3 regions of the Pseudomonas sp. ZS1P83 genome follow, and region 3 is predicted to be linked to each of the others. Evidence: predicted binding sites of a transcription regulator. Region 3 holds the regulator's gene; each other region holds the start of a gene.

Region 1 (4,211 bases), 2.7 Mb from region 3:
GATCATCTGCTCGATTTCTTCGGTCGATTGCTGGGTGCGCTTGGCCAGGGTCCGGACCTCGTCCGCCACCACTGCAAAACCACGGCCCTGCTCACCGGCCCGAGCAGCTTCGATGGCCGCGTTGAGCGCCAGTAGGTTGGTCTGTTCGGCGATGCTCTTGATCACCTCCAGCACGCGACTGATGGACTGGCTGTCGCTGGCCAGTTGATTGATCACCAGCACCGACTGGTCGATCTCAGTGGCAAGGGCTGCGATGCTGCCCTGCTGAGACTGCACCAGACCGCGACCGCTGATGGTCTCGTCATTGACGCTATGGGCACTGCTGACCGCTGCCGCGGCACTGCGTGCAACCTCAAGCGAGGTGGCCGACATCTGGTTCATGGCTGTAGCGACCTGCTCGATCTGAGTGCGCTGCCCCGCCACCGCCTGGTTGCTTCGGGCTGATACGCTCTCCACCTGCCCGGCCTGGCGCTCGACCTCAATGACAGTCTGGCCGACCCGCTCGATCAGGTCATGGATCTTCTTAACGGTGCCGTTGAACACCTCACCCAACTCGCCCAGTTCATCGCGGCTGTTGGCGCTGAAGGTCACCGTCATGTCGCCGGCCGCGACTTTGTCCATCACCGCGCCAAGACGCTTGAGGGTGGTGCGGGTCGAGGCGTAGAAGCCACCGTAGAGGTAAAAAATCAACACAAACACCACCGACAGCGCCACGGTCTGCAAGACCATGTGGGTGCGGTTCTGCTCCAGTCGCTGCTGTAACTGGGTGCCGAGAAACTTCAGGGTGGCTTCATTGAGTTGGTACGTCTGGTCCATCAGGCCCGTGACCTGATCGTAAAAGCCCTGCCAGGGCGCATCGAGCGTGTCGGCCATCACGACCTGTTCTTCGAACAGTTCACTGGCCTTTTTCAACGACGCCTTGCTGCTATCGGCCTGAGCAGCCAGGGTTTCCCGTGCTGCTTTGCTGGAACCGAGCGCGTCCTGCAACTTCAGGGCATATTCGGCCTGCAGTTTTTCGATCTGCACCAGCAACTCATCAAAACGGGTACTCGATGCCGAGTTGAGAAAGCCCTGCCCCAGCGAAAAAGAGCCCATCGCCCGGCCTTCGCCAAGAAGCTGTGTAACGGGCGGGGTGACATTGGTAATGAGTTCGCTGAGCTGGCGCATGTCGCTCTGAGTGTCGCGGCTGAGGCCGGCCTGACTGGCGATGATCTGGCTGAAAATCTGCGCATTGCCGAGCAACTTGCCGATCATTCCACTTTTACTTTGCAGGGAATTTTCCGCTTGCTGGGCCTTGAACGCGGCGATCATTTCATCGCGCTTGGCATCGAAAACCGCAATGTGTTCCGGATCGATGGTCATCGCCGTCAACCCTTGCAAACGGCTCAGCACGCTTTGTCCCAGGGTGCTGATCTGCGACTCGACATTACCGGCCTTGCCGGACTGACCGAGGGTGACGTCGATCTGTACCAGATTGTTCAGGGTTTCCAGATCGCGCCGTAACGTCAGGCTGCTACCCAGCAGGTCGAGGCTTTGCAGTTCGACGCGGGTGCCCTGGAATTCTCGATAAGAATCGCGCACCAGATAGAAGTTGGTCACCAGCATCGGCACAAGGAACAGCACGCTGATCAGGCTGAACTTCATGCCAAAGCTCAGGCGGTTCATCAGCGCGACAGCGGGATAGAGCAAGCTCTTCACTGGAGGTCTCCCTTTGTTTTCTTATTTTTATTGCCAGGCGCGGGTCGACAGCAGATAGCCACTATTCGGCGCTAGCTCTGTATAGCTTAAATCGGCGGGAGGTTTTGTAACTTAAGGTTAACGGGGGGGCTTTGCCCCCAACGGGGGCAAGCCCCCTCGCCACAAATGGAGTTCACTGCGCAATTACGGGAGAACGGTCCACAACGCAAAACCGGCGTACCAGAGCACCGCCGCGCGCAGCAGCAGTTCCCAGATCCGGTCGAGGCTGTTGATGCCGTCAGGCCCGACCACTGGCGCTGGAATTTCACCGGCCACAAGCCCGACCTTCTCGATCAATTGGGCGGCGCTGATGTTCCAGTTCAGCAGCTCATGCAACATCACCCGGCTGACCGCGACAAAGTTGCCGACCAACGCAAAACTCGCCGCCAGTAGACGCACCGGCACCCAGTCGAACGCGTGACGCAGTTGTGCGGCGCGCTCGACCACGGCCGGGTTCTGCCCGTGTTCTTCGGCCAGGGCCAACAGTCGATAGCTCAGGGCCGCGACCGGACCCAGCAAGAAGTACCAGAAAATTACCGCGAAAAAGCTCTGATAAGCCTCCCACAGCAGATGCCCTTCGACCCGTTCCAGCAGTTGTTCGCCGTTATCGGCGCAGATACCCAGGTCGCGGTCCGCCACATGAGCGGCAGCTTGCAGGTCTTCCCGGCGCCAGGCATCGCGAAACGGCCCGAGACCGGCCAGCAGATCGCCGCGCCCCAAACTGTAAATCACCACCAGCAGGTGCACCGGCAACGCCAGCAGACCGTAAGCCACCGGGTCCAGCACCAGCAGCAGCAAACCCAGCAGTGCCACTGGCAACAACACCAGTATCAGCAAAATCAGCCACGGACGATTGACCAGACGCGAATGGGTTTCAAGCTTGGCCAGCTCCCGCAGCCAACCGCCATCGCGCTGAACCCGATGGCGCAGGGCCGAGAACTTCTCGATCCAGACCGCCAACAGCAACACCAGAAAACTCATTGTTGTTCCTCTTTTGCCAGGGCGGCGCGATAGCGTGCCCAGTCGAACGCGGGTCCCGGATCGGTTTTACGCCCAGGTGCGATATCGCTGTGCCCACAGATGCGCTGTGCGGTGATGGCCGTGAAGACGCTTTGCAGCTGCCGGGTTAGAGTCGTCAACGCTCGATACTGAGCATCGGTGAACGGCAGATCATCCGTGCCTTCAAGTTCGATGCCCACGGAAAAATCGTTACAGGTTTCCCGCCCTTCGAAACTCGAGACGCCGGCATGCCAGGCACGCTCAAGACAAGAGACAAACTGAGTGACTGTGCCGTCACGTTCGATCAGAAAGTGCGCAGACACACGCAGGTCGGCGATCCCTTCAAAGTAGGGATGCTCCGTGACATCCAGGCGATTCTGGAAAAATTCCTGCACCTTGCCGGTGGCGAATTGCGCTGGCGGCAAACTGATGTTGTGGATCACCAGCAGGGAAATTTCGCCCGTGGGGCGCGCATTGAAGTTGGGCGAGGGGCATAAATGCACACCCTGACACCAACCGCTCGCGGGGTCCAACTGCATACAGGCTCCTTCAACGACGACTGTGATGGCGCCCAGTATGCAGCGATAGACCCTCGGGGCGCGATCACTTGCCGCGATTGAGGCGCCGCAGGTTACCGATCACCGACTCCAGCGCCCGGTCGAACAGCAAAGTGTCGTCCAGCGCTCGCACTGCGCCACGATGGAATTCCAGAGCCAGACCGGTGCGGCTGCGCTCCAGCACTTTCATTCCGGTGCGGTTGACGAAAATGTACTTGCCGGTGGCTTCAATGATCGCCGCCAGCTTGCAGCGAAGGGTGTTTTCCTCGTCTTCCTGAAACTCGACCCAGCACCCCAACCGCAACTGATCGACCTGAAGCAGACCGGCGTCGTCCTCCGGCAAACGCACTGACGCCGTATCGACCGGCCCTTCGTCGGCGGTTCGCAGGGCGACTTCCTGCAGCACTTCGACCATTACCGGCGTATCGACAGACTGTTCAAGCTTTTGCCCTGGACGTTCGAACAGCTGAACGTGCAAGGCTTTCAACTCACTGAAAAACTCGCTGGTGGCGAACGGATCGAATGCCGAGCTGCTCAGCCCATCGCGCAACGATTTAAGCAACCCCGGCACCAGTGCCAGCAAACGCAGGCTCGCATCGGGCTCTTCATGGCGTTGTACGCTCCAGATCAATTGCTCCATGGTCTGCACATCAGCGTTCCACTCGGCTGACTGATCGCCGTGCTTGAGGCACGTCAGCAGCAACAATTTGCTCCAGGCTTCCTGGACAAACACCACCACCCCTTGCGGCAATACTTTGCCCGACAAGGCCTGATTCAACACCTGTACGACGCGCTGGCGGGCCAGTTCAGTCCTGGCACGGCCTTCTTCGGCGTCACGGGTACGTTGCTCCAGCAGCTCACTACGACGGCGCTCGTCGCTGGTGAAGGCGAGAAAATCTGCCAGCAATTCGGAAAAAA
Region 2 (4,211 bases), 3.0 Mb from region 3:
GGTGGCGTTTTCCAACGACCACGTCGAGGGTGATCGTCGGGTGTCCCTGACGGCGATGCTGTTGGTGACCTACGGTGTCGGCGCCAGTATTGGACCGCTGGTGGCCGGGGTGCTGATGAAGCTGTTCGGCAGCCACATGCTCTATGCCTTCTTCAGCTTTTTCGCGTTGGTGCTGGTGTGGCGGATTCGCCCGAAAGCGGTCACCAACCTGCATCAGGTGGACGATGCACCACTGCATCACGTCGCCATGCCGGACAGCATGTCGAGTTCACCGTTGGTGGCTTGCCTTGACCCGCGTGTCGATGAACAGGTGGTGCAGGACCAGATGCAAAGCCCGATCAGCCCTGAGCCGGACCCAGAACCTGAACCAGAACCTGAACCTGAACCTGAACCCGATCCGCCGCCCGAAGACCCTGACGCGGGTCGCGAGCAAAGTTTTACCGAGGCCAGGCCTTAGATCCAGCGCATAAAAAAACGGGCAGTCGCCGCAAGGGACTGCCCGTTTTCTATTGAAGCGGCGTATTACATGTCGTCTTTGTCGAAGCGCCGCGCTTCGCGCTGAAGCTGATAGACGAACCGCTCGACCTGGCGCTGCACCAGCCCGCTCATGTTGTGAAAGCGTACGCCGGCGAAGGTGATGGAGATCCTTTCTTCGAAGTGCAGGTAACGCAATTCGACCGGAGCCGTCATGTTGCCAAAGGGCAGGGCGGCGACGAAGCGGTCGTAGACCTGACCCAGTTGCAGGCTGCCAGTGATGTCGCCTTCGAAGCGCAACTTGCAGCCGGTGGCCGAGATGTCCAGGAGCTTGCCACTGATCGGCGACTTGAGTTTTTCACCACCCAGATCGACGTTGACCAGTTGTGCCAGCTTCAGTGCAGCACGGAATGCATTACGGCGCTGATGGTAAACCACCTCGGAGGGCAGGGCGCCACGGTAGCAGCGACCGCCACCGGATTCGTCGATGGTCAACGGGCCGTTGCTTTCCCAGGCAATACGCACGCCGTCGTGAAAGCCTTCGACCTTGAACGGTTCGCCGGCCAGCAGGAAACGTTCACCGTCGCGGGGAATCATTTCGTCCAGGGCCATCGTGTTGCTGTCACGGTCGATGTCCACCAGATAACTCTGGAAGCGCTGGCTGCGCTCATGGAACGTGATGATCAGCGGATCATGGCTGTCTTGCAGCTGGCGCAGGTTGCCGGAGATCTCAAGGGGCGTGGTGAGCACCTTGGGTGGCTGCGGAGCATCTTCCGCGCTTAAGGCATTGAACACGGTTCATCAATCTCCAGACAAAATATGACTACGGCTAGCCAGCATTTTGCCAGCATGTTTCGCGTCTTGATAGTGCGCGATTTTCAGCAGGCTCAAGCCTGACTGAGCGGTCGTGGCTTCGCAAGCATGGAGGTTGACCCACGTGCGTCATAGAGCGCTGGCGGCTCGCCGCCGTTGAGGATTTTCAGCTGATTGGCCGTCGAGGCCTGTTGCACCAGAATCGACTGGCCATTCTTGATGTTGGCCGCCTGGCACTGCGCCAGAAGATCGGTCAGCACATCGCTCTGCTCCAGTAACTGATCGCCAATGCTCGAATGGCTGGCGAGTTGCTCCAAGCCGTTGCGGTTGGTCGGCAGATTGAGGCTGGCGAGGATTTCACTGCGCTTGCGGCCATGCTGATCGAGCAAAATGATCAATGCCTGTTTCTGCGCCAGAATCTCTTCGAGAAGTGGCATGTCACGACCGTGCAAGGCGAGGGACTCGGTTTGCAGTAACGCCAGCAAATGCTGTGCTGGAGCGAAATCGTCAGTGATCAGTTGCAGTAAATTAGAGTCGTGCATGGCTGGCCTTGGGTTTTAAGCGTCCAAAAGCCTGGCGCGGGCCTTGGCCTAGCGCTGGGCTTCGAAGTTGAGCAGTTTGCTGGCTACACGGTTGCTGTCGACTTTGTAGCTGCCATCGGCAATCGCTGCTTTCAACTCGGCCACGCGGGCGTTGTCGACGGCAGGCTGATCGCGCAGCTTATCAGTGACCTTCTGCAACTGTTGAGCCTCATTGCTGAGATGTACCGATTCCCCGCTTTTAGCGGTACTGACCTGCTCGGCCGGGGTATTCAGCGGCGCGGATTTGCCGGCTTCGGCGGTTTCCTTCGCGGCGCTGGTACGTGTACTGCCGGTAAGTGACGGGGAACTGTTTAAACGGCTGAAATCGATGACCATGATAAAAAAACCTCTGGGTATTTGGACGCTTGCCATGTTTTCGGCCATACCCGGAAAAACTTTAGGCCCAGTTATCAATGAGCTTGCGCGCGTCAGCGCTTGCCCTGCCTGGGGCACAGTTTAGGGAACAGTCGGGCAGCGCGCCACATCTTCACCCACAGAGAGCTCGCGAACAGATTCCTACATGGACACTTCCACCTGACCTGGCGCGATAACTTGCGCCTTGATCACCCGCTGGGAATTGAGGTTTTTCACTCGAATCTGTTCGCGCAAGCCGCCGTTGGAGAGCGCTTCACCCGGCATGCGCACGCTGAGCGTACCGCTGCGGGCGGTAATCACCACTTGGTCGCCCTTGCTAATGACTTCTGCCTGTTCCATGTGCACCAGGGTCATGACCTGATCGGCGACCATTGGTCGGGTAAGTTTCTGCCCGATCGCCTGGTCGACAGAAGTCAGGTAACCCTGGTTGATCAGGCTGATGTCACGCTCGCGCAAGGTCACATCTTCGGGCTCGACGATACCGGCGCGTCGCAGCGGGCGGGTGGTGGTCACAATGTCGCGAAACAGGCGCACTTGAGCGGGTACGAAGACGGTCCAGGGCGACGCGCCCTCGCAGCGAACTTTGACCGTAACGCGGCCTAATGGCTTGGCCGGGCTCTCCAGGGTCGCTGTCAATTCCTTGTCGCACAGGGGCATCCGCAGTCGAGGATCGAGCGGGTTGACCTGGATTTCGTAGCGGCCTTGCGTTTGACTGGTCGCCAGATAGTCTTCTACGGTGAATTCAAGAAAGCCCTGAGTGACGCCGATAAGCATGTCAGGCAAGGTAACCGCGTCAGCAAGGGCAGGGCTGCCAGCGTTGAACAGGCAAACGGCCGACATCGCGCACATTAATGTGCGGGCATTTGATGTCAGGCGTCGGAAAAATGTCGGTTCTGTGTTCATAAGAGTTAAAAAGCAAGCGCCGTGCCGTTTAGTGATGAATGCGCGTCGCAACACACTTAAGCGTTGGTGTAGGAGTCTGTGCATGGCTGGTGTAATGGATGCGGTAAACCAGCGCACGCAACTGGTAGGGCAGAATCGCCTTGAGCTGTTGTTGTTCCGTCTTGACGGTCAGCAGCTGTATGGGATCAACGTGTTCAAGGTTCGGGAGGTGCTGCAATGCCCCAAACTGACGCTGATGCCAAAATCCAGTCCTGTCGTGTGCGGTGTGGCAAGTATTCGGGGGGCGACCATTCCGATTCTTGATCTGGCGATGGCGACCGGTTCCGGTGCGCTGAAAGATCAAAGCAATCCCTTCGTGATCATCACGGAGTACAACACCAAGACCCAGGGTTTCCTGGTGCGATCGGTGGAACGCATCGTCAACATGAATTGGGAGGAGATTCATCCGCCACCCAAGGGCACGGGACGCGATCATTACCTGACGGCTGTGACTCGGGTCGACAATCAGTTAGTCGAAATCATCGACGTCGAGAAAGTGCTGGCAGAAGTGGCGCCGACACCGGAAGCGATTTCGGTTGGTGTGGTGGATGTCGAGACTCAGCACAAGGCGTTGTCCTTGCGGGTGCTGACGGTCGATGACTCGTCGGTGGCGCGCAAGCAGGTGACCCGTTGCCTGCAGACGGTCGGTGTCGAAGTGGTGGCGTTGAACGACGGTCGGCAAGCGCTGGATTACCTGCGCAAGCTGGTCGACGAGGGCAAGAAGCCGGAAGAAGAGTTCCTGATGATGATTTCCGACATCGAGATGCCGGAGATGGACGGGTACACCCTCACGGCCGAGATCCGCAGCGACCCTCGCATGCAAAAGCTTCACATCATCCTGCATACTTCGTTGTCGGGTGTATTCAATCAGGCGATGGTCAAGAAGGTCGGTGCAGATGACTTCCTTGCCAAATTCCGTCCTGATGACCTGGCATCCCGGGTAGTCAACCGGATCAAAGCAGCAGACATCAGCTAGGGGCCTTTTGCCCCTGGCGGTTAACACGATTTAAGAGGCGGCATCTTTGT
Region 3 (4,211 bases):
GTGATTGCCATGGTCGGCCCTGCCGGCATGGGCAAGACCACCACTCTGGCCAAGCTCGCCGCCCGCTACGTGCTCAAGTACGGCGCGCAAAATATCGCGTTGGTGAGCATGGACAGCTACCGTATTGGTGCTCAGGAGCAGCTCAAGACCCTTGGCCGGATCCTCAATGTGTCGGTGACTCACGTCGACCCGGGTCAGTCACTGGTGCAGGCACTGGAACCCTTGCTGCGCAAACGCGTGGTGCTGATCGATACCGCGGGCCTTCAGGCCAGCGATCCGGCACTGCGCATGCAGCTTGAAAGCCTGGCGGGTCGTGGGATCAAATCCAAAAATTATCTGGTGTTGGCAACCACCAGCCAGAAACAGGTGCTAACGGCCGCTTATCACAGTTACAAACGCTGCGGCCTCGCGGGCTGCATCCTGACTAAACTGGATGAAACGGCAAGTCTGGGTGAGGTGTTGAGCCTGGCCATCAGTCATGAATTGCCGGTGGCCTACCTGACCGATGGCCCGCGGATTCCGGATGATTTACATCTGCCGCGTCGTCATCAGTTGGTCAGTCGCGCCGTAAGCGTGCAAATGCAAGAAGAACCCAGCGAAGAAGCCATGGCTGACATGTTCGCTGATATTTACCACAGCCCGACCAAGCAGGTCGGCTGAGGTATTAATGAACAGTTTTTGTACCTACATCGATGGTCTGCCATGCATTGTTCATTTTGTGAACGCGCAGCCAGTAATGTGGCCTCCGTCTAAGTAAGACAAGGTAAAGAAAATTCATGGGCAGCATGCATCCCGTACAGGTGATCGCGGTGACCGGCGGCAAAGGTGGCGTCGGGAAAACTAACGTGTCAGTGAACTTGTCCCTGGCTCTAGCTGAGCTCGGCCGGCGCGTCATGCTGCTGGACGCCGATCTGGGGCTGGCGAACGTCGACGTCCTGCTGGGACTGACACCCAAACGTACGTTGGCCGACGTGATCGAAGGCCGCTGCGAGCTGCGCGACGTATTGTTGCAAGGCCCTGGCGGCATCCGCATCGTCCCGGCCGCGTCCGGCACTCAAAGCATGGTTCATCTGAGCCCGGCCCAACACGCCGGCCTGATCCAGGCGTTCAGCGATATCGGCGACAACCTCGACGTATTGGTGATCGACACCGCTGCGGGCATTGGTGAGTCGGTAGTCAGTTTCGTTCGCGCAGCGCAAGAAGTCTTGCTGGTGGTCTGCGACGAACCGACCTCGATCACTGATGCCTACGCACTGATCAAACTACTTAACCGCGATTACGGCATGAACCGCTTCCGCGTCCTGGCCAACATGGCCCAGAGCCCACAGGAAGGTCGCAACCTGTTCGCCAAGTTGACCAAGGTCACGGATCGCTTCCTCGACGTCGCCTTACAATACGTCGGCGCGGTGCCTTACGACGAAAGCGTGCGTAAGGCTGTGCAGAAACAGCGCGCCGTCTATGAAGCCTTCCCGCGTTCCAAGTGCTCCCTGGCGTTCAAGGCCATTGCACAGAAGGTCGATACCTGGCCATTGCCTGCCAACCCGCGTGGTCACCTGGAGTTTTTCGTCGAGCGCCTCGTACAACAAACGGCAGGACCGGTGCTATGACAGCCAGCGGTTACAACCTTTACAAGAATTCGGCACGTGACGCGCAGTACGAGCTGATCGAGCGTTACGCGCCACTGGTTAAGCGCATTGCCTACCACTTGCTGGCGCGTCTGCCGGCCAGTGTCCAGGTCGAAGACCTGATTCAGGCCGGGATGATCGGCCTGCTTGAAGTGTCGACCAAATACGACGCCAGCAAAGGTGCGAGTTTCGAGACGTACGCGGGCATTCGAATCCGCGGCGCGATGCTCGATGAAGTACGCAAAGGGGACTGGGCGCCACGTTCGGTCCACCGCAATACCCGGATGGTTAGCGACGCCATTCGCTCGATTGAAGCTAAAACCGGTCGTGACGCTAAAGATCACGAGGTTGCGGCCGAACTCCAATTGAGTCTCGACGATTATTACGGGATTTTGAACGACACCCTGGGCAGCCGGTTATTCAGTTTCGACGATCTGTTGCAGGACGGCGAACACGAAGGGCTGCACGAGGATGGCGCCAGTGCTCATCTCGAGCCGTCGCGCGATCTGGAAGATGAACGCTTCCAGATGGCGCTGGCGGACGCGATTGCCAATTTGCCGGAGCGTGAGCGACTGGTGTTGGCGCTGTATTACGACGAAGAGTTGAATCTCAAGGAAATCGGTGAAGTCCTGGGGGTCAGCGAATCTCGGGTCAGCCAGTTACACAGCCAGTGCGCGGCCCGTTTGCGGGGGCGTTTGGGGGAGTGGCGAGCGCGCTGAAGGCAGTGTGGGGACACTGCGAACGAGGCTGGTGGGGTGTTGAAACCACACGGGTCCCGATCTGTTGTGCTCCAGACAGTCATTGAGTGCTTTGCCGGATTGATCGAAATGGCGTGTCCAGGTGCTGGGCGCGTTTAAGACTGCTTGGAGGTCGAATTGAACAAGAACATGAAAATCCTCATCGTTGATGACTTCTCAACGATGCGGCGGATCATAAAAAACCTGTTGCGTGACCTTGGGTTCACCAACACGGTCGAGGCCGATGATGGCACCACTGCCATTCCTGTCCTCAACAGCGGGAGCATCGACTTTCTGGTAACGGACTGGAACATGCCCGGCATGACCGGTATCGATCTACTGCGCCACGTGCGCGCCGATGAAAAGCTCAAGCACCTGCCGGTGCTGATGGTGACCGCTGAAGCCAAGCGCGAGCAGATCATCGAGGCAGCCCAGGCCGGTGTTAACGGCTATGTGGTCAAACCCTTTACGGCCCAGGCGTTGAAAGAAAAAATCGAAAAGATTTTCGAACGCATCGGTTGAGAAACTGCGCCACGGGGGAGCTATGGAGCATAACGAATCTTCACAGGGCGATTTCGAGTCGACCCTGAAAAAACACGCTGTCGAACTGGTCGAAAGCCTTGAGAAAGGCAGGTTCGGCGACGCCGTGCAACTGATCCATGAGCTCAACCAGACCCGTGACCGCGGCCTGTACCAGGAAGTGGGCAAGCTCACTCGCGAGCTGCATAGCGCGATCGTCAATTTCCAGATTGACCCGAACATGCCGCAAGCCGAGGAAGTGTCACAAATCACGGATGCCACTGAGCGTCTGGGCTATGTGGTCAAGCTGACCGAGGCCGCGGCCAACCGCACCATGGACCTGGTGGAGAACGCCACGCCGCTGGTCAACGGCCTGAGCAATGAAGCCCAGGCCTTGAGCGCCGACTGGGGACGGTTCATGCGTCGCGAGGTCGGGGCTGAAGAGTTCCGCGAACTGGCCCGGCGAGTCGATGGTTTCCTGACACGCAGCAGCGAAGACAATCGCGTGGTGTCGAGCAACCTCAACGACATTCTGCTCGCTCAGGATTACCAGGACCTCACCGGTCAGGTAATCAAGCGTGTGACCCAATTGGTCACCGAAGTTGAAAGCAACCTGCTCAAGCTCGTACTTATGGCCAGTCAGGTGGACCGCTTTGCGGGCATCGAACATGACCGTGAAGCGATGCTGGCTGAAAAAGATCCGCAAAAACATCTCTCTCAGGGTGAAGGTCCGCAGATTCATGCCGATAAAAGAGAAGACGTTGTGTCCGGTCAGGACGATGTAGACGATTTGCTTTCCAGCCTTGGATTCTAGGAGCACCCCTACACATGAGCTTCGGCGCCGATGAAGAGATCCTTCAGGATTTCCTGGTTGAGGCCGGCGAGATTCTAGAGCAACTGTCCGAACAGCTGGTCGAGCTTGAAAGCCGACCCGATGATGCGGACTTGCTCAATGCAATTTTTCGCGGTTTTCACACTGTAAAAGGAGGCGCCGGCTTCCTCCAGCTCAACGAGCTGGTGGAGTGCTGTCACATCGCCGAGAACGTGTTCGACATCCTGCGCAAGGGTGAACGTCGCGTCGACTCGGAATTGATGGACGTGGTTCTCGAAGCGCTGGATGCGGTGAACAGCATGTTTACCGAAGTCCGCGAGCGCAGCCCGATCACGGCGGCCACGCCTGAATTGCTGGCAGCTCTGGCCCGTCTGGCCGAGCCGAAAGCTGAAGAAGCCGCACCGATTGCCGACGTGGTCGAAATACCGGCTGCCGACAGCGAGTCGGGCGACATCACCGATAACGAATTCGAACAACTGCTGGACTCGCTGAACGCCG

Evidence for each region. Region 3 encodes FliA, which starts transcription of late flagellar genes. Its sites were predicted from a motif close to CTAAAGTTTNNNNNNNNNNNGCCGNTAA; they were not measured.
Region 1: a site for FliA is predicted at 1,787-1,814, ahead of ACYZT0_RS21700 (methyl-accepting chemotaxis protein). Genes of this name have one in related genera too.
Region 2: a site for FliA is predicted at 2,242-2,269, ahead of flgM (flagellar biosynthesis anti-sigma factor FlgM). Genes of this name have one in related genera too.

Annotation. Positions count from the first base shown of each region.
Region 1 covers NZ_CM142706.1:4,585,101-4,589,311, forward strand. Annotated here, with positions in the region: gene ACYZT0_RS21700 (methyl-accepting chemotaxis protein) at 1-1,698, opposite strand, end outside; gene ampE (regulatory signaling modulator protein AmpE) at 1,882-2,718, opposite strand; gene ampD (1,6-anhydro-N-acetylmuramyl-L-alanine amidase AmpD) at 2,715-3,275, opposite strand; gene ACYZT0_RS21715 (DUF1631 domain-containing protein) at 3,340-4,211, opposite strand, start outside.
Region 2 covers NZ_CM142706.1:3,948,293-3,952,503, reverse strand. Annotated here, with positions in the region: gene ACYZT0_RS18845 (MFS transporter) at 1-457, shown strand, start outside; gene ACYZT0_RS18840 (flagellar brake protein) at 523-1,269, opposite strand; gene ACYZT0_RS18835 (flagella synthesis protein FlgN) at 1,362-1,829, opposite strand; gene flgM (flagellar biosynthesis anti-sigma factor FlgM) at 1,878-2,204, opposite strand; gene flgA (flagellar basal body P-ring formation chaperone FlgA) at 2,385-3,146, opposite strand; gene ACYZT0_RS18820 (chemotaxis protein CheV) at 3,229-4,161, shown strand; gene cheR (protein-glutamate O-methyltransferase CheR) at 4,208-4,211, shown strand, end outside.
Region 3 covers NZ_CM142706.1:991,424-995,634, forward strand. Annotated here, with positions in the region: gene flhF (flagellar biosynthesis protein FlhF) at 1-660, shown strand, start outside; gene fleN (flagellar synthesis regulator FleN) at 777-1,607, shown strand; gene fliA (RNA polymerase sigma factor FliA) at 1,604-2,344, shown strand; gene ACYZT0_RS04810 (chemotaxis response regulator CheY) at 2,513-2,884, shown strand; gene ACYZT0_RS04815 (protein phosphatase CheZ) at 2,907-3,695, shown strand; gene ACYZT0_RS04820 (chemotaxis protein CheA) at 3,710-4,211, shown strand, end outside.